DNA from 2 places in the Paenibacillus sp. PK1-4R genome. Region 1 is predicted to be linked to the other one. Evidence: riboswitches for the same ligand, from Rfam matches in the RefSeq annotation. Region 1 holds a riboswitch; the other holds the start of a gene.

Evidence for each region. A riboswitch is a leader RNA that binds a small molecule or an ion and turns the genes downstream of it on or off. The one in region 1 is predicted to bind FMN.
Region 2: it holds a riboswitch for FMN, as region 1 does, so the genes downstream of both, QNO02_RS17320 (DMT family transporter) here and ribD (bifunctional diaminohydroxyphosphoribosylaminopyrimidine deaminase/5-amino-6-(5-phosphoribosylamino)uracil reductase RibD) in region 1, are expected to answer to the same signal.

Annotation. Positions count from the first base shown of each region.
Region 1 is NZ_CP126535.1:4,439,971-4,454,964, forward strand. It holds gene QNO02_RS19215 (segregation and condensation protein A) at 1-212, opposite strand, end outside; gene ribH (6,7-dimethyl-8-ribityllumazine synthase) at 317-784, opposite strand; gene QNO02_RS19225 (bifunctional 3,4-dihydroxy-2-butanone-4-phosphate synthase/GTP cyclohydrolase II) at 886-2,118, opposite strand; gene ribE (riboflavin synthase) at 2,151-2,819, opposite strand; gene ribD (bifunctional diaminohydroxyphosphoribosylaminopyrimidine deaminase/5-amino-6-(5-phosphoribosylamino)uracil reductase RibD) at 2,881-3,984, opposite strand; FMN riboswitch at 4,308-4,474, opposite strand; gene QNO02_RS19240 (hypothetical protein) at 4,643-5,956, opposite strand; gene QNO02_RS19245 (peptidylprolyl isomerase) at 6,064-6,495, opposite strand; gene lysA (diaminopimelate decarboxylase) at 6,745-8,076, opposite strand; gene QNO02_RS19255 (spore germination protein) at 8,181-9,848, opposite strand; gene QNO02_RS19260 (stage V sporulation protein AB) at 9,873-10,301, opposite strand; gene QNO02_RS19265 (stage V sporulation protein AA) at 10,282-10,938, opposite strand; gene QNO02_RS19270 (AraC family transcriptional regulator) at 11,536-12,444, opposite strand; gene QNO02_RS19275 (DMT family transporter) at 12,553-13,482, shown strand; gene sigF (RNA polymerase sporulation sigma factor SigF) at 13,570-14,325, opposite strand; gene spoIIAB (anti-sigma F factor) at 14,340-14,795, opposite strand; gene spoIIAA (anti-sigma F factor antagonist) at 14,792-14,994, opposite strand, start outside.
Region 2 is NZ_CP126535.1:4,006,817-4,021,810, reverse strand. It holds gene mobB (molybdopterin-guanine dinucleotide biosynthesis protein B) at 1-525, shown strand, start outside; gene xerS (tyrosine recombinase XerS) at 773-1,879, opposite strand; gene QNO02_RS17360 (GNAT family N-acetyltransferase) at 2,058-2,546, shown strand; gene QNO02_RS17355 (SDR family NAD(P)-dependent oxidoreductase) at 2,626-3,399, shown strand; gene QNO02_RS17350 (aldo/keto reductase) at 3,525-4,418, shown strand; gene QNO02_RS17345 (amino acid permease) at 5,048-6,394, shown strand; gene QNO02_RS17340 (YqcI/YcgG family protein) at 6,451-7,212, opposite strand; gene QNO02_RS17335 (LysE family translocator) at 7,295-7,921, opposite strand; gene QNO02_RS17330 (DUF1989 domain-containing protein) at 8,039-8,656, opposite strand; gene QNO02_RS17325 (amidase) at 8,805-10,301, opposite strand; gene QNO02_RS17320 (DMT family transporter) at 10,629-11,609, opposite strand; FMN riboswitch at 11,754-11,907, opposite strand; gene QNO02_RS17315 (DinB family protein) at 11,992-12,492, opposite strand; gene QNO02_RS17310 (CGNR zinc finger domain-containing protein) at 12,636-13,187, shown strand; gene QNO02_RS17305 (amidohydrolase family protein) at 13,308-14,678, shown strand.

The DNA.
Region 1 (14,994 bases):
CTCTTGATCGACAGCAATGTTGCTGCCATGACCAGAAATTCACTCGTAATATCCAGTTCCAGTTCCTGCATCGAATGCAGATACGCCATGTATTGATCGGTAATATCGCTGATGGGAATATCCTGGATATGAATTTCAGCCTTATCAATCAGATGAAGCAGCAGATCCAAAGGCCCTTCAAAAGTCTCCAGTTTGTATGTAACTACCGTCACTAGACGAATCCTCCCGCCAGAAAAATACAAAACCCTGCTAAGCCGTCCGAATCCGGTTTCCCGTGTTCGTCTGCGCAAAGCAGGGCACTACTATTAAATAAGCACTATTTTAGCTGTTTCGTCAAGTTTGCCATCTCAATTGCCGCCGTAGCTGCATCCCAACCTTTGTTACCCGCTTTGGTTCCGGCACGTTCAATCGCTTGTTCAATATTTTCTGTCGTAACCAATCCAAAGATTGTAGGCACGCCAGTTTTCAGGTTAATTGCTGCTACCCCTTTAGCCATCTCGTTGCACACATAATCGTAATGCGTAGTGGATCCACGAATGACAGTTCCCAAGGTAATCACCGCATCATACTTTCCGCTCTCCGCCATTTTCTGCGCAATCAGAGGGATTTCGAACGCACCTGGAACCCAGGCTACATCCACTTCATCATCCTGCACGCCGTGACGTTTGAATGCATCAAGCGCTGCGCTAAGCAATTTACTGGTGATAAATTCGTTGAAACGTCCAACAACAACTCCATATCTGGATCCTTCTGATACTAAATGTCCTTCAAAAAATTGTGGCATTCAAGTCATCTCCCTAACGGTATAATGTAATGTAAGTAACGGAAATCCTAATTAATCTCTTCCATAAATTACATGGTGAACGTTATTCATATAAAATATATTTACTGTTCGTTTTGTTCGATATCATCAAACTTGAGCATATGCCCCAGCTTTGCTTGCTTTGTATGAAGATAAACCGTATTGTCCTCGTTCTCTTCCATCTGGATCGCAACACGCTCTACAACTTCAAGTCCATATCCTTCAAGGCCTTTAATTTTACGAGGATTGTTAGTAAGCAGTCTGATCTGACGAACCCCAAGGTCTTTCAGAATTTGAGCGCCAATCCCGTAATCACGCAAGTCGGCAGCAAATCCCAGCTTCAGGTTTGCATCCACCGTATCCAGACCTTCCTCTTGCAGCTTATAGGCTTTGAGTTTGTTGATTAGCCCAATGCCCCGGCCTTCCTGTCTCATATAGAGCAGTACGCCGTTGCCTTCCTCGTTAATCTGTTTGAGTGCCGCATCAAACTGAGGACCACAGTCACAACGATGGGAATGGAATACATCACCAGTCAAACATTCAGAGTGCACACGTACAAGTACGGGTTTGGAACCATCTATTTCACCTTTGACCAAAGCCACATGCTCCTTGTTGTCCACAGCGTTTGTATAAGCCACCGCTTGAAACTCGCCAAAGTCCGTTGGCATACGTACAGCCACTTCACGTTGGACCAGCTGCTCTTTTTCGTTACGGTAACGAATCATGTCCTGAATACTGATCAGCTTCAGATCATGTTTGCGGGCAATCTCCTGCAGATCCGGAAGTCTGGCCATTGTGCCATCTTCCTTAATCACTTCACAGATCACGCCTGCGGGATATGAACCACACATAATGGCCAAATCTACCGCCGCTTCTGTATGCCCAGCACGACGAAGTACACCGCCATCTTTTGCAATCAGCGGGAACATGTGACCAGGCTTACGGAAGTCCCCAGCTTTCGCTTCAGGATCGATCAGACCTTTCACGGTAATAGAGCGTTCATGTGCCGAGATACCTGTTGTCGTATCTTTGTGGTCCACAGAGACGGTGAAGGCTGTTCCATGGAAATCCGTATTTTGTTGAACCATCGGTTTCAGGTTAAGTTCGTCCGCACGTTGTTGTGTAATCGGAACACAGACCAGACCTCTACCTTCAGTAATCATGAAATTAATGACTTCAGGTGTCGCCTTTTCGGCCAAAGCGATAAAATCGCCTTCATTCTCCCGATCTTCATCATCCACAACAATGACGGGTTTACCACGCATGAGATCATATATGGCTTCTTCTATTGTGTCCAGAATGGATTGTTCTGACATGGGTCCACCTCCAGTTAATTTCTGTTCTCTATTTATACAAATCCGTGATTGGCGAGAAAATCTTCACTGATACTGTGCGGCTTGCCAGCACCCGTCTCCCGATGTCCTCTCCCATACTGGAGCAGATGATCCACATATTTGCCCAAAATATCGCATTCGATATTAATGGTATCCCCTGTCTTTTTCACATTTAGTACAGTTTCACCAATGGTATGCGGGATTATGGAAACCGTGAATGCGGTATCCGACGTATGGACAACGGTCAAGCTAATGCCATCCAGTGTAACCGATCCTTTGGGAATCAGATATTTGAACAACTGGTGATCATCAGGTTTGATCTCAAACACAATTGCATTCTGATCACGTGTTATACTGCCAATCACTCCGGTACCATCGACATGGCCCTGAACGATATGTCCGCCAAAACGACCGCCGGATTGCATGGCCCGCTCCAGATTAACTTTACTGCCAGATTGCAGCTGACTGAGATTGGTATGGCGATAGGTTTCAGGCATTACATCGGCGGTAAAACCTCCACCTTCGAGCGTTGTCGCAGTTAAGCACACGCCGTTCACTGCTACACTATCACCAATTTTCAGATCGTCCATGATGGCGGAAGCTCCGATATTCAGGACCATCGCTTCGCCTTTCCGACCAATACGCCGGATCTGACCGACTTCTTCCACCAAACCGGTAAACATGCTGCCGCCTCCCTTCTTTAATTTATAAAGAGTCTAACTTGTTTCTTTAAAATTCATTTATTTATTCAGGCCACACCGGAATACCGCCAATGCTGATATTATCTCCAACTTTTTCGATCTCCAACTGATTCAATTGAATCGCCTGATTCATACGTTCCACACCTTCGAAGCGGAAGCTTCCAGGTGTATCATAACCGCCTACAATCTTCGGTGCGATAAACATGAGCAGTCGATCGACCAACCGTGCCTCCAGCATGGCTCCATTCAGAGTGCCCCCACCTTCAAGCAAAATCGAACCAATCTCACGCTCACCCAACTTGCTAAGTCCGCTTAACAGATCCACACGTGGTCCAGGACCACAGCGTATAATCTCAACACCATAAGCTTCCAAACGTTCAGCAGCTTCAGGACTGGCTTCGTCTGTGGTCAGAACCCATGTTGGAGCAAGACCATCCTTAACCATTTTGGCACCTACGGGAAGACGCAACTTGGAATCCACCACAATGCGCACCGGACTAATGCCTTCCACTTGTAAACGGGTTGTAAGTTCCGGATTATCGGCAATCACTGTGTCGACGCCAACCATAATTCCCTGGTGACGATGACGAAGGGCATGCACAATCTCACGAGCGGGCTCGTTGGAGATCCACTTGCTGTCTCCGCTGCGAGTAGCAATTTTGCCATCCAAAGTAGTAGCCGTTTTCAGTGTCACAAAAGGTAGACCCGTTGTTATAAATTTAATGAATTTTTCATTCATGCGTCTTCCACGCTCACGCAGTACGCCAACTTCAACTTCAATGCCTTGTTGACGAAGCATGCTGATGCCTCTGCCGGATACTTGCGGATTTGGATCTTCACAACATACGACAACACGTTTTACCTTTTCATGAATCAGGCGTTCACTACAAGGTGGCGTCTTGCCATAATGACTACAGGGCTCAAGTGTAACGTATACCGTACTTCCTTCTGCATCGCTGCCTGCCATGTTAAGAGCATGCACCTCCGCATGACCGGTTCCACGTTTCAGATGGCTCCCCAGACCTACAATACGACCTTCTTTCACAACTACACATCCAACGACCGGATTAATCCCCGTCTGTCCTTGTGCTCGTTCCGCCATATCCAATGCCAGTGCCATATAAAATTCATCATTGATCATTTCCAAATCCGTTCACCCCGCGGTTTAAAGTCTTTTTTATTAAAAAATCCCCGTCGAACAATCAGTTCGATGGGGATGATGAGAGACAAATGTCACCAGCAGGAGTGAAATGGATACAGCACGCCAACACTTTGCCCAAAACTTCATTTCGGGCAAGTGAAAATAGACACATACCTTAATGAACATCAATTACAGGTAAAGAGCTTTTATCGTGTGGCATATGTATGGAACTGTCCGGCGTAACCGGATCTTCCCTGCACAGTGCAAGACATGACAAATCGTGACTGTACAGCAATACTCCTGCTGAATGCAAACCTGTTAGGTCTGCACCTCTCCTTCTCCCATCCAGACTATACTGTCGGTTCTGGAATTACACCAGATCAGCCATCTGCCACTGGCAGACAGGTCACGGACTTTGCATCAAGTGCTGGACATGTGTCCTTACACTTCCTGCATCACCGCCGGTAGGGAATTGCACCCTGCCCTGAAGGATTGCTTTCGTTATTACTTGGATGTTAGCACTTTAATGCCAAAAAATCAATTGTTTTTTGTTCCTTTTTGTCACATACTAACTTTTAATAAGCTAAGAAACAACAAAAAACCGCTTCCTCTCAAGGAGGTACGGTTTTTGTTTGGAGGCACATTTCACATCCATCGCAGCATTCTACATATCAGGAAAACACCAGCTCGCCATATGCTTTAATTCTTTGGCATTATGGAATGGAGTGCGATCAGGTTCTTGCAGGGGCGAAGTTGGCAGCGGGAACTCTCTTGCCACCCTTCTGACCCAACTTGTGGAATCAATCGCAATAGCCGAGCATTTCCAGCGTCCATTCGCTCTCGGTCGAAACGTTCCATGCAAATCTGCTTTTCCCGGCATCTCTGGAAAGACACCATCCAAATATTCAACGATGACACGCTTGTCTCTGACTTCATGACAGTATACTGTCACCCATACACCTTCCCGGACCCGAACAGCATACACATCTCCAGACTGTACCTCCCCGGTACCTGCATCAGGAGATGCCTTTGGTACTTTTCCGCGAACACTTCTCTTCTTCTCCAATGCTCCTAAGATCGTGTCCTTTACAGCTGGACTCTCATCAGGCTTATCCGCAAGAGATATATTATTCAGATCAAAATCATGAAATATCTTGTTCAGGTTGTTCTCATTGATTCCTACAGATGAGTCCCACCACGCCAGAGGCGCCTGTACCTCAACCCGAACATTGGGGCGTGCGTCACGTTGCATGTAAGTGGTGAATTCCGTGATCATTCCAGGATGTTCCGGCGTATCCAATATGCCAATCAAAGCTAACGTCTCAAGCAAATCACGGTAGGCATATTCCTTCTGTGTAGGCAAAAGACGTTCCTTCTTGAGCGCTACTGCTGCCTTGCTGTAGCGTGTTTTGGGAGGTAATTCGCGCAGCACCGTTAACACCGCACGGAATGTCCAACGGTCGTAATCATTGGGTATTGGAAGCTCCTGCGCTGCCGCCAACTCTCGAAGTGCCAGCACATATCCAAAAGGATCACCGTCCAACGGGGTTCCATTGGTCATGCGCCAATACCATTGCAGCGTCGTGTCGGTTGCTTGATCTACACTTAATCCGCAAATCTTACAAGTGTTTGAAGATGGATATGGCGTATGTCCATGACTTGGCATACTGCTCGCAATAAGCTTGCCCGTAAGCAACGAGCGCCAGATCATGGGTGCTGACCACAAAGAGGATACAAAAGCCTGCGCTGCATCATTCAGCGTCCATTGATTCGCAACTTTTTTCAGCTCAGTAATCGTTTCATCATGTTGGGAACGTACAAATCGATTCGGTTCATGCCCCGCTGCCTCAAGCGCTTCTCGATCCTTTACGGATAGACTATCCGGAACGACATGGCGCGATGCCTGCAGTTCTTCATCCCACAACGTGCGCTCACTATAAATTTGTTTTAACAAGCTTAGCTGAGTAACCGTATCCAAGGTTTTATTCATCCTTTCTAATCATCGATTTCAAGTATGTAAAAAAACAAAAAAAGTGCTTCTATAAAAGAAGCACTTCATGTTTGGATCCAGTTAAGGTGAAGGTATTAAGCTTCTACAACTTCAACAGTTTCCATTTTGTCTTTACCTTCTAAAGCGTCCACGAACTCCATACCTTTAGTTACTTTACCAAATACAGTATGTTGTCCATCCAGATGTGGTTGCGGTTGGTAGCAGATGTAGAACTGGCTTCCACCTGTGTTACGGCCAGCATGTGCCATAGCAAGTGTTCCGCGCTCATGTTTGTTCGGGTTAATTTCACAATTGATTGTGTAACCTGGGCCACCTGCACCGCTACCGTTAGGGCATCCGCCTTGAGCTACAAAGCCCGGGATAACGCGGTGGAATGTAAGACCATTGTAGAAACCGGAGTTAGCCAGTTTCTCAAAGTTTGCTACTGTGTTTGGAGCTTCTTGATCGAACAGATCGATCAGAACTTCTCCGCCGTTTGCCAATTTAATTTTCGCTTGTTTCGCCATATGTAAATGACTCCTTTCGTATTGACCATCGTTAATGGTGCCAGAACGCATGACCCTGGGTCAAGCATTACAGCACTTTTCTTAGTGTACACCGAAAATGACTGGATCGCAAAAAAAACGGAAACTTTTTTTCATAATTTAGTCCGAATATACAAAAAGCAGACGAAAAAGGAAGTTCCCTTTTCATCTGCTTCAAATTTAAAATCCCTATATCCTGAATAATGCAGAAACGCATTATTTTTTGACGAATTAGCGAGTTACTGGCTGTTTGCCAATGCGCGCTGGTACCAGGTCATTCTGGATGATATCTTGATACGTCTCACGGCGTACTACGACATCTCCTTGACCGTCTTTGACAAACACAACAGCCGGACGACGAATACGGTTGTAGTTGCTCGCCATGGAGTAGTTATATGCACCTGTACAAGCTACAGCGAGCAGATCGCCGCTCTCCACTTTTGGCAGGTCCAGATCCCAGATCAACATATCGCCACTCTCGCAGCATTTACCCGCAACAGATACCGTTTCCTGAGCAGCCTCATTCGCACGGTTGGCAAGCACAGCTTCGTACTTGGATTCATACAAAGCAGGACGTGGGTTATCGGTCATACCACCATCAACGGCAACGTATTTACGCACGCCTGGGATGTCTTTGCTTGTTCCAACAGTATACAGCGTTGTTCCCGCTTCACCCACGATACTGCGGCCTGGCTCAACCCAGATCTCAGGTACGGCATAGCCGATTTGAGCAAAATGATTTTTAACTGCGTCTGTAATAGCCTTCACGTATTGCGCAACTTCAAGCGGTGTATCTCCATCGATATAACGGATTCCGAATCCACCACCAAGGTTAACCACTTTGAAAGCAACATTAAGACGCTCATATACACTTGCTGCAAATTCAGCAACACGTTGAACAGCCATCTGGAAGCCTTCAACTTCGAAGATCTGGGAACCGATGTGGGAATGCACACCGAGCAATACCAGGTTAGACTGCTTGGAAGCCAAGTCAATCGCTTCAAATGCCGTACCATTACCGATATCGAATCCAAATTTGGAATCCGTTTGACCTGTAGAAATATATTCATGCGTATGTGCCTCAACACCAGGCGTCACACGAAGCAAAATGTTTACTTTACGATTTTTGTCCGCTGCTACAGCCTGCAACAGATGTAGTTCATTGAAGTTATCAACAACAAAGCATCCGATCTCCGCATCAAGAGCCATTTCGATCTCTTCCAGCGTTTTGTTGTTACCGTGGAAGTGAATGCGCTCAGCCGGGAATCCTGCTTGCAGTGCAGTAAACAGTTCACCGTCAGATACAACATCCAGGGAAAGTCCTTCTTCAGCTGCAAGGGCACACATCGCCATTACACAGAATGCTTTACTTGCGTAAGCAACCTGGAAGCCCAATCCGGAAGCACGGAATGCTTCCATATACTCTCTGCAACGCTCGCGAACCAATTGCTCGTCCACAACGTACAGGGGAGTTCCAAATTGTTCTTTCAAATCTGTTGCATCAACTCCGCCAATCTCCAGATGCCCTTGCGCGTTTATTTTACTTGTACCATGTAAATACATAATCTGCATTCCTCACTTTTTTATATACTGGAACAGTTGCTATTCCAATGATTTTACACCAGTATATCAAATTAGGCAGCGAGATGAATGGATTTTTCGGAAGATCATTTGTGTTTTTTACTTTTTCGCAGTTCACCGTCTGGATCATCAGACATTTTGGTGTTGTCACGGGTTTTGTTGAATGATGGACGTTTTTTATTTTCCAGCAACGGAAGCCGGAATAAAAAGTTGCCCAGGGCCTTTGCATTAAACGGTATAAAAGGCCAGAGATACGAAGAATTGTACGACCGGTGAATGGTGAGCGCCAATATGAGCAATGTACTGCCCACCACCAATCCCGGAACCTTGAATATCGCAACAGCGATTAACAGAACCAACCTGACCAGCCTGTTGGCAAGTCCAAGCTCGTAACTCGGCGTGGCAAACATGCCGATGGCTGCGATCGCCATATAAAGTACAACCTCATTTACAAAATATCCTGTTTTGACGGCGATATCCCCGACTAGAATTGCCGCGATCAAACCCATGGCCGATGCCAGAGGTGTAGGCGTATGAACCGCTGCCATCCGTAATAAATCGACGCCCAGTTCGATCAGTAGAAACTGTAGAATTAACGGAAGCTTTACATTTTCCTGTGGACCAATGAAGTCGAGTCCCATCGGTTTAATCGAAGGGTCAATAACCATGAGAAGCCATAGCGGTAGCAAAAACAACGATATGAGAATCCCTGCAAAACGCACCCATCGTAAATACGTCCCCATCAAGGCTGTCTGTCTATTCTCCTCCGCATGCTCACACAGGTCGAAGAAGGTCGTAGGCAGAATCATCACACTGGGGGAAGTGTCTACGAAAATGACAACACGTCCTTCCAGCAAATGGGAAGCTGTAACATCCGGTCGTTCGGAATACCGGACGAGTGGAAACGGATTCCAACCCTTGTTGATAATCGCTTCTTCCAGCTGTTTATCGGCGGAGGGAATACCATCAATATCAACTCGCTGAATTTTTTCACGAACGGAATCCACCTGCACTTTATCCACAATATCGTCAATGTACACCACGCAGACATCGGTTTGTGTTCTCCGCCCCACCTGCATGATCTCAAATTTCAGTCCTGGGTCGCGAATTCTACGGCGGACCAAGGTTACATTGGTCAGGAGTGTTTCGGTAAAGCCGTCTCTGGAACCCCGGACTACCCTTTCCAATGAAGGTTCTTCGGGTGAACGTACCGGATAACTCCGGGTATCCATAATTAAGACCGAGCGGTCCCCTTCAACGAACATTGCACTCATACCGGTAAGAACCTTGTTGATGACCGCACTCATCTTCTCGACTTTTTCCACCTGAATATGGGGAATGTAACATTCAAAATAAGATTTGAGTGCATGTCCGGACACGTCATCCGGCGTGAGATAGGTGAGTCTTTTCAACACTTCAAGCAAAATCTCATCCTTGGCGAAGCCGGTGATCATCAGCAATCCAACGTGCTTGCCACCCAGGACCATTTCTCTCATATTCACGTCAAACGATTCTCCGAGCCCCAGTACCTGTTGCAGTGTATATCTATTCTCACTCATGCGTGGGGAGATATCATCGTTTTCCTGCCAATATTGCACGGATTCCTCAATGCTGTCGGACATCTCATTTTGTTTTTTCTTACTGTACGCTTTCTCCTCTTCTTCCTTCTGAATCTCATAAGCAGACTTGTGTAACATCTCTTCCGTTATACCTTCACTATTTTCCTGGCCTGTGTGCTCTGTTTGTTCATCCATCTTCCATCCTCCTATGGCCACGAGTTACCGCTGATATATGAAAAAATCAAACAGGGAACCTGTCATTTTGCCCAAAATCATGGCGAGCAGTAATCCAAACAAATAAGGTTTCATGCCCAATCGTTTGGCTAGTACGGGCAGTACATTAAGCACCTCAGTGAGCGCTGCGGCCAGCAGACCGATGAACACCCCACAGAACAAACCAACAATTGGACTGAGCAGCAGCACCCCATGCATTTTCCAGTGCCAGAAATCCGCCACCGTCCCGAGCAGTGAACCACCGATCAGCGCCCCTTCGTACCAGTGAGTCTTGTCATACGATTGCGTAAGTTGGGCCAACCTGGGAATCATATCGAGCACCAGAATGAGCGCAATTACGCCGCTCCCTACGGCAATTCCCCCTGCAATACCCAATACAATGCTGATTGCTCCATTAAGAACGCTCATCCGCATTCATCTCCCTGCGTTCCTGCTCGTGCATCCGTTCGCTTTCTTCAATCATCACATATTTATCTACATTTTGCTGGTATAGGAACATCTCCACTTCCAGCGGGGTAGGTTCCTCATTCCACTTTTTCTTGAACAAATGATTAAAAAATACTGCCATTCCAAATCCAATGCCAATGGAATACGCCACTTGGAACAGATAGGGATGTTCGTCCCGATGCCCAGTGAGCATCTCCACAATTCGAATCTGTACTTCCTGCATGTTCACATCGGCATGAAAATTCATGATCGTTAAGGCTGATCCAAAGAACAGCAGTAGCCAAACCAGAATGAACAGGGACTTGGAAGGTTGACCATTTCCCGCGATAACTTCAACCAACGTATGACCTGATCCCATCAGTTCCACACTTACCTCCGGCAAGACGTGCCGAATTCGGGGAATAATCTGCAATATATCAATGAGGATCAGATTGCCATCCTCCGGTCCAGGGCGCAGCAGTTCAAGCTCCAGTAGCCTGCCCTCCTGGTCTTCAGAAGAGGTCAGTACATGTGCAATGTCTCCAAGCTTGACTGCTCTGCCCCTCTGGATGCGAATACGGCTGCGCAGACGAATATAGACCATTGGAGTGGGTGTCTGGGACATCCATAGCACTCCTTTACTGCGTAATTTAGGTTAGTATTTGAAGAATGTGCAAATTTATTACAAACGGGTTGGAAAAAAGTTGGAAGGGTGAGTTGACGCTGCGGGATGGATCGGTCATTGGTCGCTGTTGCTCGGGGGAGGATACACGCAGACACTCCGACGGCAGACCAACCTTCTGATCGCTGTTGTCTCCAAATTCTTTTGATTGATTTCTAAGGGTTAGAAATTTGGAGACAAATGCGAACGCTTCGCTTCTTCAGTTCTAATCTGCCGCCTGCGTTGCTTATGTATCCTTAGATGAACCCTCACGCTCCGCTCCTTTTGACCGATTCCATCCCTCCGCTACCCATCGTCCTCCCGTTTCCAAACGTTTGAAATAAATATGCTGGGGAGTAGGCAGGAAGGGAATTAAAAGATGAGGGTTATTTTGCTTAAAAATTCAATGACTTGTGAAGGTAGCTTCTGGATATTAATTTTAGAAATTTGGGGATTTGAGGCGTAACTAAGTGTGAAGTATTATTTTTACATATCAAAAAAGTCGCCGTATGGGCGACTCTTTGGAATTTGTAAATAGGCTCACGGATCATGAACAATAACTCAACAATTATGTTCTTTTTCTCTTTTGTTCAATTCCCTTCTAAATCGTAAAGGGGTTGAATTCATTGTTTTGCGGAATTGGTTAATGTAATAACTCGTGCTGTTAAAACCGACCTCATAGGCAATTTCGGTGATGCTACGCTCGGAGAGTTGCAATAGTTCAATGCTTCTTTGGATGCGGTACTCGATCACATATTGCATGGGTGTGGTTTTTAGGATTTGCTTGAAATAACGGCATGTCTCCGATCGACTTAACTGTCCGGCCTTTGCAATATCTTCCAGCTTAATTGGATCGGTATAGTTGAGATTAATCCATTGCAACATGTCTTTCATTCGCTTGTTTCTGCTCATCTCTGATGGATCATGTTCCAGGGAATATCCGTTCATAATCAGCAGTTTCCACATATTCAGCACCGCAGAAGCAACATTTACTTCGTAAAAAGGAACTTTTTCCACTAACTCCTTTCTAATCCGTGCAATGGCACTCAGGATCTGTTCTCCCCAAGCGTTAGCTCTTTCGATATACAGAAAAGGCAAATTAGTTGCTGTTACATATGGATGTACGTACTTTATATACAAATCCGAAGGCATGATAACATGCGGGGACAAATTCAGACATAAATAAATGCAGTTCTCGCTCACACCATGATCTTCGGCCATATGCATTATTCCACTGTTGATAAAAATCCCGTCACCTTTGGACAAAATCACCTTTTGATCGTTGATATGGAACAACGCCGTACCCTGAAGAACGGTAACAAACTGCAATTCATCATGCCAGTGGAGAGGAATATGTCCGTGAACATTTTGAACAATGGTTGTCTCATAACAGGCTATAGATAATGTATCGGTACGGTGTTGCGTCATTTCTTTCAATTGTTGATCAATGATAAATTCGATTTTCCGCATGGCCCTCATCTCAATATAGTTATATTTTTAAGTGTCATATTGATATTAATGTACCTCATTTCTCCTTAATATAACACTATTCTTATATTTAAGGTGAGGCGAACAAGAATGACAACTTCTGCAAAATCCAAAATTTCAGGCATCGTACTCGTTCTGACCGGAGCCATCTGTTGGGGCATTGGGGGTACGGTATCTCAAAAACTGTTTCAACTGGATGGAATTGAGGTCAATTGGTATGTCACTGTACGATTGTTGATCGCTGGGTTACTATTACTGGTTATTCAATCGTTTACTAATGGACGATTTCAGATTTTTGATGTGTGGAGAAATAAAAAAACGGCTGGACAGCTGATCATTTTTGGATTGGTCGGCATGCTTACCGTCCAGTATACGTACATGGCATCCATTAAACACGGTAATTCAGCGGTAGCTACACTCCTGCAGTACCTTTCCCCTGTCATGATCATGATTTACATCGCACTCCGTAAGCAGTCTGTCCTTACACGCAATGACCTTGCATGCGCCGTTCTGGCTCTCGGTGGGTGTTTTCTCCTACTGACGAACGGCTCACTCACGCAGTTATCTGTCTCCTGGCTCGCAGTGATGTGGGGCATATTATCCGGGGTTTCAGCTGCATTTTATACGCTGTATGCCGTGCAACTGATTAAAAAATTCGATTCACTTGTTGTGGTTGGCTGGGCTATGATCATCGCTGGTTTGGGAATGAGTTTTATTCACCCACCCTGGAAAATGAATTTTGCTAGCATCACGCTGGAAACCTACGGTTATTTGATATTTACGATCCTTTTTGGGACCATGATTGCTTTTTGGTTTTATATTGCGAGTCTCAAAAGTCTTACACCCAAGGAAACAAGCCTGCTCGGGAGCGCAGAGCCCCTTGCTGCTGTTGGAACAACTGTCATATGGCTCCATGAACCTTTTGGCTTCTATCAATGGATTGGTATGGCATGTATTCTTGGCATGATGCTGGTCATGCAGTCCAATCGTTCGGGATCTCCCCGTATTAACAACAAATAACCTTCTTCGCCATAATGCGCGATAGAAGGTTGTTAGTTGTCGTATATTGGTGCATAAGCGCCAATATTGTTGTTGCACTCCACAAAATCACTGTGCGATCTGGTCGCGGATGGATTGCAGTATTTTTTTCTCCAGACGCGATACCTGTACCTGAGATATTCCCAGCCTGCTGGCAACCTCGGACTGCGTCTGATCCCGGTAATACCGAAGATACACGATTAACCGCTCCCGCTCACTGAGACCACCGATGGCTTCGTTCAAGGCCAGTTTGTCAAACCAACGTTCCTGAGACTCGTCGGCAATCTGATCCATTAAGGTGATGGGATCACCGTCATTCTCGAATACCGTCTCATGAATGGAGGTGGGTGGTTTGTTCGCTTCCTGGGCAAATACGACTTCCTCCGGGGTTACCCCCAGCTCTGCGGCAACTTCCTTAATCGTTGGCAGACGATCCAGATGTTTAGACAGTTCGTCCCTTTTTTTACGGACTTTATTCGCCATCTCTTTTAGTGAACGACTGACCTTCAGGGTACCGTCATCCCGCAGGAATCGCTGGATTTCTCCGATGATCATCGGTACCGCGTAGGTTGAGAACTTCACGTCATAACTGAGATCGAATTTGTCCACTGACTTGAGCAGACCGATACAACCAATCTGGAACAGATCTTCCGGATCATATCCCCTGTTCATAAAACGCTGTACGACGGACCAGACGAGTCTGATGTTGCAGTTCACCAGCGTATCCCGTGAGACATGGTCACCCGACTGACTGAGCGCAATCAGCCGTTTGACCTCGGCATCGTCCAAATAGGTCTGTGAAGATGGTTTCACTTCAGCATCCATAAGAACACCAACCCCTAATTATACAATGCTTTCTTGGATTCAATCCTTTTTTTCATCTTGATGGAGGTGCCTCTGCCGGGCTCACTGCTGACTTCGAATTCATCCATAAAGTTTTCCATAATGGTGAAGCCCATGCCCGACCGCTCAAGTTCGGGTTTGGACGTATATAGCGGCTGCTTGGCGAGTTCAAGATCTTCGATTCCTTCACCGCGGTCTTCCACGATGATTGTGATCATGTCTTCCCGAATCTCGGCCTGGATAGACACAACACCTTCGGAGTTGTTGTTGTATCCGTGGATGATGCTGTTGGTCACGGCTTCCGAAATGACCGTCTTCAGGTCACTGAGCTCGTCCATCGTTGGATCAAGCTGGGAGATAAACGCAGCAACGGTTACCCGTGCAAACGACTCATTCTCTGACTTGGCCGCGAATTGCAGATTCATGAAATTTGTCCCTGTTCCTTCATTCATGAGACGACCTCCAGACCTGAGAGAGCAGTTCCCTCATTTTCGTATATCGGCATAATCTTGAACAGACCCGACATTTCCAGCAATCGGTACACTGGCGAATTGACGTCACAGACCACCATCTTGCCACCTTTATTCTTAATGAGCTTGTATCTTCCCAAAATGACACCCAGACCCGAACTGTCCATAAATTGCAGATCTT
Region 2 (14,994 bases), 430 kb from region 1:
ATGAGTGATACAAAACCACATATCATACAGATTGTTGGATACAAAAACACGGGCAAGACAACCCTGACAGCCGCGCTGATCAGGCACTTTTCTTCCTTGAGACTTAAGGTAGCTGCGATTAAGCATGATGGACATGACCATTTTGAGATGGATCAAGAAGGAACGGATTCGTATCAATTTGGAGAGGCTGGGGCCTCGGCGGTGGTTGTCATGTCAGAGAAACGTACTGCGATTATGGAGCGACAGGCAACCAAGTTGGAGGATATGTTAAGTCATCTGTCCGGTTATGATTGGATTGTCATTGAAGGATTCAAGGATGCTTCTTATCCCAAATTCGTGATGGTTCGAGAAGAGGAAGATCTGACCTTGGTTGATCAGCTTAAAGGGGTAGTTGGTATGATCTCATGGTTACCTTCAGAGCAGTTTATAGAGCGGAGCACCGTAAGCAGAGATATAACATGGTACTCGGTTCATGAAACGGAGGATATAGCCAAAGCGTTGTTACAGATGGTTGAGAGCAAGTGAAGACAGAATGGTGAATTCGAATCGTGGAAACGTCAAGAAGTGGGATATTATGGTGGCTTCACATGATTGAATGTACAGAGAGCGTGATTGATTCTTTTTTAAATATAACGTAATATTTATTATGTGAACTATAATTATTTCTACTTATGCTCTTCTTCTTGAATGATGCAAAAAAACAAAAAAGCAGCAGACCTTTCTCGGATCGAAATCCTTGATGTGGCTTGCTGCTTTTATTCTGTCCGGGATGTTACATCCCGTCATCAGTACGACGTTCGATGGCTTCGGACATCGTTTTGTCGGTAAGGTGAGCATAGATCTCGGTCGTTTCCGTAGAAGCGTGTCCAAGCTGCTCTTTCGTTTTGTAAATATCATTTTGCAAATAATAGTCGGTTGCGAATGAATGGCGTAATTTGTGCACAGTCAAGTATGGTTTGCCAAAGCGCTTGGCGTATTTCATAATCATGGCCTGGATCGCTCTTTTGGTCATTCGACTTCCTTCTGAATCTCCGTTACGCAAAGCAATGAACAGACCTTTCTCACGCTTGGGCGTACGGTAACGTGATTGCCGCAGGTTCATATAAGTTGCGAGTTCGTCCTTGGCTTGCTCCCTGAAATAAACGGGTGTTTTGTACGTCTCATCATTGTTACCTTTGCGATAAACATACAGGAGTTTGTTGTTCAGATCGAGGTCATCGACGTTCAGATTCACAACCTCCGACACCCGTAAACCTGAATTGAGGATCAGGCTGGCAATGCAGGCGTCCCGTTCTTTGTTGAGCTCATGGGAATACAGTGCCTGTTTGTTCTTTTCCATATCAACAGCGTACCCTTCAAGGATATAGCCGATAAATTCCAGCAGTTCCTCTTCCTCCAGAATTTTACCTTTGAGTTTGGCAGCGGTGTCCTTGGGTTTATGGGTTCGTTTGATCTCGATTTTGGCCATAATGTTCCGCTTCAGCAAAGGATAAAAGTCTTCATCTTCCGCAATCTGGCTCAAATAATGGAAAAGGGAACGAAGGGAAGAGAGTTTGCGAGAGACGGTAATTCTGGAATTGGTTCCTTCCCGTTTGGTTGTGAGAAATAACCGATAGGCGGTAACCGAATCCATGCGAAGGACTTCCAGTTCATTCAAAGTTACTTCTTTATTAGAGCTTGCCTCGGACAGCCCTTCTGCTCGCAACCATCCGAAGAAAGCTTCGTAATCTCTCAGATATTCGAGCAGGGTAGAGGGGGACAGGTCAGGTAGCTTGTAGTCCATGAATTGCTGAACGAACCAAGGCATGGAAGGTAGTTTGTCATCCAGCTTGCGTCGATCAATCTCTTTTTGCACGTTGGTCAAGTTCGACACCTCCATGTGAAAAACATATAAGATTAATATTCAATTTAATAGTATTCTATGCTCTAGTGTACCATAATTTACATGCTCACAGCTTGTTCACCAAAGCAGGCAGTAAGTAGAGGATGCTTCCTTGCCCTTCGGCGCGTAAACCATTAAAGTAATTAGTATACGTAAAGCAGAGGAGGTGAACCGGATGAATATGAAAATAGAACTGGTTCCCCGGGAACGCAGTCAGGTGATTCGGCATTTAATGCAATTTTATCTATATGATTTTACCAAATATCTGAATATTGATGTGGACAGTAACGGCATTTTTCCGGAGTATCCGGGTCTGGAAGCATTCTGGACAGAAGAGGACCGTAAGTTTCCTTTTTTGATTACAAGTGATGGGGCACCTGCAGGGTTTGCTCTGGTGGAGAAGTTGGAGCCTGGAAGTAAGGATAACGACTACTATTTGACTGAGTTTTTTGTGATGCAAAAATATCGGCGCAGTGGAGTGGGCACTCGGGCAGCCTATGAGCTGTTCAAACGTTTTCCAGGAAGATGGAAAGTGACCCAGGTTCGTAACAATGTTATTGCGCAGGCGTTCTGGCGAAAAATTATAGGGGAGTATACTGGAGGCCGCTTTCGAGAGAAGTTCCATCCGGAACTGGGCAATCCAAGCCAATATTTTGTAACCTGATTCCAATCGGGACTTCACTTACATATAAAGCATTCTGTTTGAATGCAGAAATTAAAAAACTAATGAAGGGGTGAGTAACATGAACGTACCCACATTCCATCTTGATGGACAGACAGCACTGGTGACAGGTGCAGGGAGAGGGATCGGAAAAGCAATTGCGATTGGACTTGCCCAGTCAGGCAGTGACGTTGTACTTGTATCCCGAACGATGAAAGAAATTGAGGAGACAGCCACCTACATCTATGAACAGACAGGGCGTAAAGCGCTCGCTCTGACTGCGGATGTGACATCAAAAGGACAACTGGAAGAGACGTTTCAAGAGGCAATCTCGGAGATGGGTAGTCTGGACATTCTGGTGAATAACGCAGGTATGAACATACGGACTCCAGCACTTGAAGTAACGGACGAGCAGTGGGAGACCATCATGCAGACAAACTTAAAATCGGCTTTCTTCGCTTCGCAGTTGGCGGGTCAGCATATGAAAGAACGTGGGACTGGGAAGATCATCAACATCTCTTCGGTAGGTGGGCATACGGCTTTGCGGACAGGGGTTGTATATGGTGCGACCAAAGCTGCATTAATTCATATGACCAAAGTTCTCGCACTGGAATGGGGCAAGTATGGAATCCGTGTCAATTCAGTAGGGCCATGGTATTTCCGAACACCTTTGACTGAAAAGCTACTGGATGATCCCCAGTATTTGCAGGAAATTGTAAGCCGCACACCGCTTCAGCGAGTGGGAGAACTGGAAGAAGTGGTAGGGCCAGTTGTATTCCTGGCATCAGATGCAGCGGGGTACATAACGGGTCAGACGTTATTGGTTGACGGTGGAATGTCCATTTATGGCTTCTAAATAAATGAAGTTGGTTGTAGTTTAGAAAAGTGGGTGGCATAACCAACTCATGGGTAATAACATAGGGAAAGTTAATCATTTCTATTTATCTGTACCCAATTCACTGAACTTGGAGGAAGATAACCATGGAAACGCGCAAGTACGGTAATACTGGCATGAACGTAAGTACACTTGGATTTGGCGGAGCGGAAATAGGCAAAAATGTATCCAAAACGGATGTAGCGACATTGCTGAATAGTGCCCTCGATGCAGGATTAAACGTAATTGACACAGCTGAATGTTACGGGGACAGCGAGGAATTAATCGGTGAGGTGCTGTCACATCGGCGTGATGACTACTATTTGTTCACCAAATGTGGACATGCTGCCGGGATCGAAGGTCCAGATTGGGATGCCAAAGTACTGGAGCAAACGATTGACCGCAGTCTGAAAAGGCTGAAAACGGACTATGTGGATGTTATCCATTTGCATAGCTGCTCTGAAGAAGTACTCCGCCAAGGAGCAGTAATCGAAGTGCTACAGCGTGCCAAGGAAGCAGGAAAGACCAGATTTATCGGATACAGTGGGGATACAACAGATGCGCTATATGCGATTCAGACCGGAGTATTTGACAGCCTGGAGACTTCATTAAATATCGCAGATCAGGAAGCAATTGAACTTACGTTGCCTGAGGCAAGAAAGAGAAACATGGGTGTAATCGCGAAAAGACCAATTGCCAATGCGGCCTGGACGTATGAAACACTTTCGGAAGAGGCTTATCCATTTATATACTGGAAGCGCTTAAGTGAACTAAACTATGGTTTTCTGGGTGAAGATGCCCAGGCAGCGGTGGAAACAGCACTGCGATTTACGCTAAGTACCGAAGGTGTAGACACAGCTATTGTAGGAACAGCTAAGCCAAATCGCTGGCAGCAAAATGCTGATCTTGTGGCTAAAGGCGCATTACCACAGGAAATTTATGATGAGATTAGAGCACGATGGAAAGAAATCGCCGGAACAGACTGGACTGGCCGGACTTAAAAAATGAAGAATATTAGCGAAGCCGCCATTATGGCGGCTTTTTTTATGACCAACATAAAATATTTTCAATATATGAAAAATTCATAATAGCATTCGGAACAGAGGCTGCGAAAAACTTTAGGGGATAATGTCTATACGTCAGCCTAGCGCGAAAACTGGTAAAAAAGGATAAAAAGGAAAAATCCCAGGAAGTAGCCCTTCTTATAAACAACTAAATTTATAAAAAACGACGAAGCTATTAAGAAAATACGAAAAAGAGGCAGTCTACGTTCAAATTAAAAGAAATAACGACTTATTCTATAATATTTCATCATATGAAAAATTCACAATAAAAAAATCATTTTCTCACCTTAGTTACCATCTCTCATATAGCCACATTGACGCACCTCCAAGTTTAAAAGGAAAACCATTTTAAGCGATTGAAGTCAACCACTTTTTTTGCGGATTTAAATAAAATTTAAAATATATCTTTATGAATAATGCCTAAAAGCATACAGCTTAATTTCATTATCAGAATGTTTTTAACATATTAATTATTATGTAAACTAATAATAATTCTTTTGGCAATACAGACATAAAACCTCCATGACCTGTAAATCGTAAGGGGATAAGGTAGAAGGAGGAGCTTCATGAAAAGTCAGCAACACCGTAAAAACGACGACGAAAAACTAAGTTGGGTCAGCCTATCCTTGTTTGGCGCGGGTTGCACACTGGGAACGGGATTTTTTCTAGGGACCAGTCTGGCGATTCATTGGGCCGGGATATCCGTACTTATATTGTTGGTGCTGGCGGCGGCAGGTACTTACTTTGTATTTGGTGCACTGGCACAGATGACCGCAGAAGATCCAAAGGAAGGTGCTTTTCGAACGTATGCAGGCGAAGCATTCGGACCTTGGGCTGGTTTTGGTAGTGGATGGATGTACTGGTTCTCTGAAATGCTCATCATGGGCAGCTCATTAACGGCACTTGGGCTGTTCTCTCAATTCTGGTTTCCCAAGTTTCCGCTTTGGGCATTTGTTGCGATCTATGCCGCTATAGGTTTGTTCATTGCTGCATTGGGAGCGAAGGGATTAACCAAAACGGAGAATATTCTTGCTGTAATCAAACTTGCTGCAACGGTTGCATTTATAGCTATAGCAGGAGCGGCATGTCTGGGTTGGTTACCTGTAAAAGTAACACCAGAGCAATTGAAGAATGAATGGTTCCCGCATGGAGGTAAAGGGGTATGGACCGGTTTCATCTATGCATTCTTTGCTTTTGCCGGGATCGAGGTTATGGGCTTAATGGCAGCTAACCTGAAAGAACCAAAAGATGCAGTGAAATCAGGTCGAGTAATGTTATTATCGGTGAGTACACTCTATGTGATTTCAATTGCGTTGATCCTGTTGCTTGTGCCTTCAGCTCAGTTAACTCCAGATGAAAGTCCGCTTGTCAAAGCCATGTCAACCATTGGATTAACCGTTGTGGTCCACATTCTCAACGGAATTCTGATTATAGCCGGATTTTCGACGATGGTGGCTTCGTTATATGCCATTACGTCCATGTTGGTGAAACTCGCAGAAGATGGAGATGCACCAAAGCTGTTCACAAAGACCTGGGGTAAAAAGGACATGCCAATTCAGGCATTGTGTTGCACAGCGGCTGGATTAGTCCTGTCTACGTTGATGGCATTATGGATGCCCAAGAGTTTGTTTGAATATGTGACGACAGCAGGTAGTCTGGTATTAATGTATACATGGCTGCTCATCTGCATCACGTACATTAAGAAAATGAAGCCCGTGAAGTGGAATCGCATAAAAGTATGGATTGCCATAGTATTCATTGTGGCTGCTGTTGCTGGGACAGCGATGGAAAAAGCCAGCAGAACAGGTCTGCTGGCAAGTGTGGGACTTGTGGTGTTCCTTGGGATTATCACATATGTTGTTCATAAGGTACGTGGCTCGAAACCACCGCAGTCAGCACCATCCAAGCCATAAGCAAGTTTCAGCAACTTTCGTGGAAGTTGCACAACGAATTAATGAGTGCTTTAAGATTATTTCGTCAACTTGCCTAGGGCTTGCTTCATCCGCATGAATGGACATTTGGAAGGTGTCTGCTCATCATCAGGCAGGAAATACTGTTTCCATTCCAGATTATCCTGCTGACCATACCACATCAGCGAAGGATGAGCAGGTACAGCATCATACGCAGCGAGACGTTTGCGAATTAAGGTTTTCATTTTACGGCCAAGAGGGGTGTTGTCATTAATGGATTCGAATACCCAACGTGGTTGAAAGGCAAACATGAGATAAGGAAAATGCCGGCTGGCTCGGAGTTCATGTGCAGGAGTTGCACAGAAACAAAAGTAAGGCTCTCCGCCAAAGCAAAACTCCCATGATGAATCATGAGGATCGGTTGAAATATGTTCCGGCCACGGCTCGGTATCGTGTGAACTTACCCGATTAAGCATTTGCCAGAATAACGTCTGATATTGCTCTACCGTTGTATGATCTTTCAGATCACTTGGCGTCTCACAGATCACAACCATGGAAGCGTAATGGCCAGTGTCTCTGGAGACAGGACCATATTGTCTAAGCAGATCGGCCATATCTTCGGCAGCATGTTCAGATCGGGGGTCACACGTAAAGCCGTACCTCAAATGTCCTGACAGAAATCCCATTCGTCCAGGTACACATGGATACGTATTATCTTCATCGGCGATCATTTTACCAAATTGCGAATAAGCGTCCTGCTGCCAAGATGGAAGACGCTCAAACAAGGTGTTTATTTCGTCGGCACTATACAGCTCCGCCATTGATTCCCAACTCCATTCCACATGATACCGTTACAGTATTAATGTGGGGGAAGTTGGGTGACTGTCCAGTCTGATTTTATTGTCAGAAAAAAATGGAACGTACAGCTTCGTACCCAAAATACAAACCAAATCCGATCAGGCAGATTCCCGAAATGATGGAGATCCAGCGCAATACATTTTCACTGCTATGTTTGTGGAATCGACTGGCCATTCCAGCCATAATGACATCCCACACCAGGATACCAATGAATATGCCTGAGCTGTAGAGCAGCAAATGAGCCATGTCCGTGTGCTTCACAGTTGTCGCGAGAATAGAGCCATAGATCCCAAGCCAAAATAAAATGTTCAGTGGATTGGACAGGGCCATTAAAAAACCGGAAATAAACGATTTTCGAACAGTCGCTTCCGCAGTAGATGTACCTTGAATCCCCTGTTTCAGCTTCGAGAGCGTTTCCACTCCCGTGTAAATCAGAATAAAACTGCCAAATGACCAGAGAAAAGAGCGCATGAACGGCGTGTCCAGAAAATGGGCAACTCCAAAATAAATCAGCAGCATATACACTAAGTCTGCAAACATAGCTCCGAGTCCTAGAATCCAGGCATGCATGAATCCATGTCGAGCTCCACGGTCCAGTTGAGCTGCATTAATCGGACCGATTGGAGCTGACAATGATATTCCCAGAATAATATAACTGAACAGTACAGACATAAACACGTTCACTCCTTAACGGGTTCGACGAATTGTACCAGTAGTCACATAAAATGGGTACAAGTCATCGTATTCCCGCAAGGAGTGAATTAGAACAAACTGTGAGGATATAACACTTTAAACGGCAGGCGACTCCACATCGAGTTGAACAGGTGTACAATGATAGCCATTGCAAGAACTTTCCTCGCACGGACAAGCTGATAAACCGATGATCAGATCCATCAAAGCTTCCATTTCAACATAATCGCCTGCACATGATTCGGGAGCGATAACATCAATTTTGCCTTCACCATCTACTACGGAATTCATAAACAGATTGAAAGGATAATGTTGATCAGGGGGAGAGATACCGAAAGGTTCAAGAGCAGTATTCAGATTATTATAACAACTGGGATGGTCCTTTTTATCATATAAGACCTCATACATTTCCGGACGACAGGCCGAATTGAAAAAATCATGAATGCCTACAGTTTCACTGACAATGGAAATGAGAGGTTTATAACGGTTGGAATACAGGCATTGCCCCGGTTTAATTCTGTAATTGCGCAGGACATCGAGGGTTACCCCGGGATCAAGCCGATTATTAATATTCTGTGCATCATAAGCGACAAAGTCAACCACTTGCTGCCCCTCCAGATCAGTTATACGGATCAGTGAGCCTTTTTTCACTTTAAGAGCGTAGCCTGTCTTAGCAGGAATGTGAATAGATTGCTTATGAGATTCCGTTGAATTCATCACTGTCTCCTCCGAGGTCTTTTTACTTCAGTATGCGGAGATGACATTGCTTTCATGCACTATAGCAAGTAATGTAGGCATGCGAATATGAAGAATAAGAATAGGGTGCATGAAAGATTACTCATGAGAAACGTGTGAAATATTGCGTTTATGCTGGGAACAGCGGATTACCTTTCATCCCAATCCAGAGGTCTGATTGTTCAAGCTGTCCAGCCAGATGTAACAACCAATCTTCGCGTCCCTTGGTTGCCATCACTTGAACGCCCATTGGCAAACCTTCAGGTGTCACATGCAGAGGTACACTTATCGCAGGCTGGCCTGTCAGATTTGCAAGCTGGGTGAACGGTGTATACGTAAGACTTGGCTCAAACATTTCATAGATGAGTTGCTGCTGCTGGGTCTTGTCCAATTCACTGATTCGCATCAGATTACGGATCTGTTCGTCATGAGGTGTCAGTTCCCCAATCTTAGGCGCAGGAAAAGCATTAACAGGTGTGACGTAGAAGTCATAACGCTCGAACAAAGTGGACATCTGGGCTGCAGCTACATCCCATTCAGCTAAGCTATGTACAAATTCCGCAGCGGACACCTTTTTGCCTGCTTCAGCCAGAACCCAGGATTCAATCTCCATATCATCGGAGGTCAGAGCCCGGCCCATGGATCGTTCCATGGAAGAGATCATCGCGGCCATCTCACCACTGTTCATCATGTAATAGTTCTCCATCAACCGAACTCCATTGACTGGACTCAGTTTTTCTTCAACATGATGACCTTGATCTTCCAACCAGCGAACGAGCTTGTATACAGACTCTTTGGCTTCTGCGCTGACAGGTGTACCCACGGGCGAATCCGTTGTGTATGCAATTTTCAGTTTGCGTTGATGTGGATAGCTCATATCTGCCAAGTAACTGCCTGGAAAGAGTGGAGCATGGAACGCAGCTTCGGGCTGAATGACTTGTAACGTATCAAGCAATGCAGCACTGTCCCGAACCGAGCGAGAGAGGGCAAAATCAATCGATGCGCCTTGCCATTGACGACCAACTCCCGGTCCTACAGGTGTGCGCCCGCGTGTTGGCTTCAATCCAAACAATCCGCTAAAGGAAGCCGGGATACGAATCGAACCACCTCCGTCACTGGCTCCAGCGAGAGGAACAATACCCGAAGCTACAGCCGCGGCAGCTCCACCGCTTGAACCACCTGGGGAGTGATTGATATTCCATGGATTGCGAGTTGGACCATGGAGGCGGGGCTCTGTGATATTTTTCAAGCCAAATTCAGGCGTATTGGTATGTCCTATGAAGATAAAGCCTGCATCACGGAGTCGAGTGACAAAATTGGAATTGCGTAATGCACGATGCTCGCTGAACAAACGTGAGCCTGAAGTCAGAAATTCACCTTCCAAGGATTGCGAAATATCTTTCAGGAGCAGGGGCACACCGGCAAAAGGTTGTTCTCCAGGGCGAACCAAGCCAGCCTCCTCCCGTGCCCGATTTTCATATGTACGAATTACCGCATTAAGTTGCGGATTCACTTCTTCAAGGCGTGCAAACGCCGCTTCCAGCATTTCAACCGGGGATACTTCCCGGGATCGGATCAGTTCAGCCAAACCTACGGCGTCGTAGGAGGTATATGAGAATGAAGACATCATGATCGTTCCTCTCTGAATATAATTCATCTGTTTATTCCATATGTCATCGTACCACCGGATTGGATAAAAGACAAAACATAGAAGAGACTTAGCGCGATGATTTTGATATTCGGTATGAAAGGAGAGAATAGAGGAGCATTTGCATTTGTGATATAGAAATAAAGCACAGGGGAATAGCTCATAGTGCTAATTGAGAAAATGATCGAGTAATATCGAGTAAATTGAGTAATGGAAATAAAAAACCACTGCTCATCTAATTTGATGTGCAATGGTTTTATTTTATATTTGACTATTTGTTTATATGTGAACCTCAGATATATCTACTTAATCTGTACGCAGCTTCGGTGCAGCATCGGCCGCAGTTGATGATCTTTCCTGCTGTCTGGAAATGGCGAAGAGGGCCACCCAGATCAGGATAAAACCAAGCAGCTGCTCCCATGTAATCAGTGTACGGAAAGCAATCCAGTTCACCAACACACCCGCCATCGGGAAGCTAAGTTCCGCGAGTGTTGCAACAGATGCTTTGGTTGACGACAGACCTTTGTAATACAACAAAAGACTTAGCAAACCTGGTAACAATGCCTGACCGAGAATATTGAGGATGACAGCAGTCTGTTCACCCGTTCCGGACGGAAATGTCCATGCCGCACCTTCGTTCCACGTCATAAAAATCAGGAGCGGGAGAGCAACGACAAAGCGAAGGGAGGTGACCGTTTCATAACGCGCCTGTCCCAGCATCAATCGGCCCATAACGGTTGAACCTCCCCATAAGGCAGCAGCCCCAAGGGATAACAAGCTTCCAGCATGAATCCAGTTGTCCCAGTTACCTAATGGCAATGTGAAGCCAAATGTAAGCAGGTAGGTTCCTGCTAATGCAATGAAGAACAATCCACCGAAGCGACGAGGCAACGTTTCTTTCAGTAACAGTTTAGCCAGAACGATAGCGAAGAGTGGTTGCATTTTTTGCAATAAAAGCACCGTATTCGGATCGTTATGTGTTAGTGCCATGGTGAACAATACCGTTGCGAGTGCTGATCCTCCCCATGAAATAAAAATCACGGCAATCCAGTGGCGAGCGCGTAGGTTTTTCAGATCAGCCCGAAATTTCCACAGCACGGGTATGGCAATAAGACTGACGATGATGTGTTCCACCAGTACAATCTGCGTGGATGTCATCGTGTTTAGCAAAATAATGCGGAAGAGTGGGTCGACACCCCATAAGGCGGCGCCGAGAACTACAAGCCAGAATCCAGTATTACTTCGTTCCTTGCGGTAAACAGGTGATGCTGCTGATGTCTTTTCCATATTCAGGACTCCTTCGTCAGAACACGGAATCTTCAGTTGGCAAAATCGACAAAAGCCCCCGTTTTGGTATATACCAAATAAACGGGGGCTCATCCAAAGACATGCGTCAGGAAAGAGGCCTTCCCGAGAACGGCATGTCAATGTGTTGATCTTCTCTCATCCGGACTGTACCGTCGGCCTTGGATTCACACCAAGTCAGTCGCTAGATGTCCTTCGTTAAGAACTAATAGCGAGTCGCGGGCTGGTTCCGAAGAACATCACCGCCGGTTGGGAATTGCACCCTACCCCGAAGATCCTATTCAATTATATAGTGTGTTGAACAAGCTGTAACATTAATAAGTTCATCTTATTCCTGTAAGCGCTAGCAGTTCAAGCATTTTTTTTAGAAAACGATTTTCCAGCTTCCTTGCTGTCTGCGAAGGAGCACGATCTGACCTGCGTGATACGCATCATGGAGTACCCAGCGAGCTAGTTCGTGTGCCCATTTCTCTTCGGAGTCCATATATGCGGCATCAAGATCTGACTCTTGTAGTGCAGCCAATTGATCTCGCAACTGCTGGGCTAATCGAGTTGTACCCTGTAGCAGTGTATTCCATCCAGCTGCGTCCGTTGCATCTCCGGAATTCCCAAATGTGTATTCATTGGAGTCTACAGCAGGAAGGGTAGGCTCCTTACCTTGCATGCGACATAATAAGCGATGGTTGTAATAATACATATGGTTAACCAACTGCCAGATGCTTAATCCCCCTGAGGGTGGAATCCAGGCTGCTTGTTCTGCTGTAAGACCCTCCAAGGATTTCGACAAAGGTACAATCCAATTACATTGATCCCAAGTATCATCCTTTTGAATAAGTAACACATCTAGTGCTGTTGTTTTTGTCATTGCCTTTTCCTCCTTGCGTATAATTGTGATTTGTGATGTAACTAGCTAAAACTGATTAATGAGGTTACACTTAATATAACACATCAAAGATGAGTTGTAACCTTCTTTGTTTAATTAGATGGTTACATCAAACGGAGGTATATATGGACAGGTTATGGACCGATTTTGTAAACAGCGATTATCATGACTGGCGTGGGGGAGATCGATCGGAGGACAGACTCGGGAAGGCGAGCTGGCAGCAAGACTTTCTGGAACGATGGCAACTTAATGCTTCTGTCCCTGCATCTCCAGAAGATGAGTTGTCGATGAGAAACTTCAGGAATGAATTGTTGGCTCTTGGAGCCCGCTTGTCTTCTGGAGCATCATTAACGGATATAGAAAAACAATGGTTGAATGGCGTTATGGAAGCAGGGCATGTGAGAAGAACATTGACTACAATTGATCAGGAACTGAAACTCCAACTGGTAGCTATAGAAACGGGTTGGCATCAGGTTATGGCTGAGGTAGCTGCTGACTTTGTTTTGACTTTGGTAGAGGGAGAAGGAGGCAGGATTCGGATCTGTGATAATTCGGATTGTCGCTGGATGTTCTATGATGATACCCGAAGCAGAACACAGAAGTACTGTGATGATAAGATGTGTGGAAATCTGATGAAGGTCAGAAGATTTCGGGCGAAACGCAAATCCCAAAATTGATAAATACTAACAATAACTATATAATGTATATATACTAGCGAAAAAATAGTCAGAAGCAGTACGGATTCGTAAGCAGGATATGATCGTCTTTCAAAGCAAATCAGATGGGAGATGTGTCTTGTGCGGACAAGTTATCTGTTGAAAAATGGCTGTGTGTTGTCGATGGATGCTCGAATTGGACAGTATAAGAGGGCGGACGTTCTGATTCAGGATTCACTGATCATGGCGATCCAGCCCGACCTGGATATTCCGGATGCAGAGATCATTGATGCTTCATCCATGATTATTATTCCTGGGCTGGTGGACACGCATCGGCATGTGTGGGAATCACTGGTCAAAACAGCGGGGACCAACTGGTCCTTGCCAGTTTATTTGCAAAATCTCTATTATGGTGCGATGGGAAGCAAGCTCCGTCCACAAGATAGTTATATTGCCAACCTGCTCGGTTCCTTGGAAGCGCTTAACGCAGGAGTGACGACAGTAATGGATTGGAGCATGCCGTATTCCCCTGACCATACGGATGAACTGATTCGTGGACTTCAGGATGCTGGCATTCGGGCGGTATTTGCTCATGGAGTCCCTGGTGAGACGGACTACTGGAATCGGGATAGTCAACTCACGTATTCGAATAATGATGTGAGAAGAGTCAAAGAACGTTATTTTTCATCACGGGATCAATTACTTACTTATGGGCTTGCCATTCGTGGCCCAGAATTCAGTCATTGGGATACAACCGTGAAAGAGATCGAACTAGCACAAGAACTGGATGCAATCTGTTCCATGCATGCCGGATTTGGCAGTTGGGGATCTGTGGATCGCTCGATTAACCACTTGTACGAAGCGGGACTGTTAAGTCCACGGGTGAATATCGTTCATGGTAACACCATGGGTATGGATGAATACAAAATGCTGGCAGATAGTGGCGCTTCCTTGTCGGTCACACCTGAGATTGAAATGATGATGGGTCATGGATATCCAGCCACCGGCTATTTTCTTGAACATGGGGGAACCCCTACACTTGGTGTAGATGTAGTGACGTCCACAGGCGGAGATATGTTCTCGCAGATGAAGTTTGCACTTCAGGCTGAACGATCCAGAGCTAATGAACAACTTCTGCAGCAGGGTGAGATGCCTGGTGAGTTGAACTTGCAGTCCAGCCAAGTGCTGAGATTTGCTACTTCAGCTGGTGCCCAAGCATTGGGATTGGAGCAGAAGGTGGGTACGTTGACCCCAGGGAAGGAAGCGGATCTGATCATGATTCGTACCACCGATCTGAATATGTTCCCCGTTCATGATCCAATCGGCGCTGTTGTGCAATTTGCCAATCCATCCAATGTGGATACGGTCTTTGTGGCAGGTAGACTCGTGAAGCGAGAGGGTAAGCTGTTGAATGTTGATCTGGACGCAATTCGGGATACGGTGATGCAGAGCAAAGATTATTTGTTATCCCAATACCGGATGTCGGACGCGGAGAGAATCGCTTTTTCATAATTTACTTTTTCATAAAAACCTGAAATGAAGTCAGTTCGTATTTTTATATACACCTCTACCTATAGTAAGAAATAAAGAGCCGCATAATGATATGTGGCTCTTTTACATGCCTTCATATCGTCGAATTAGACAGGATAAGGGAGGAAGATACAGCGGAAAAAGACGAAAAGAGCTCTCTTTCTCTTAACTTCAGATAACAAGGGATATAAGATATTTTTTACGTAAAAATAGGCTCATAAAAACTGCGCATAATATAAATTATACGCAGTTTTGTTTTAAATCGATTTTCATATTTGTCCACGTGCAACAGTTCATG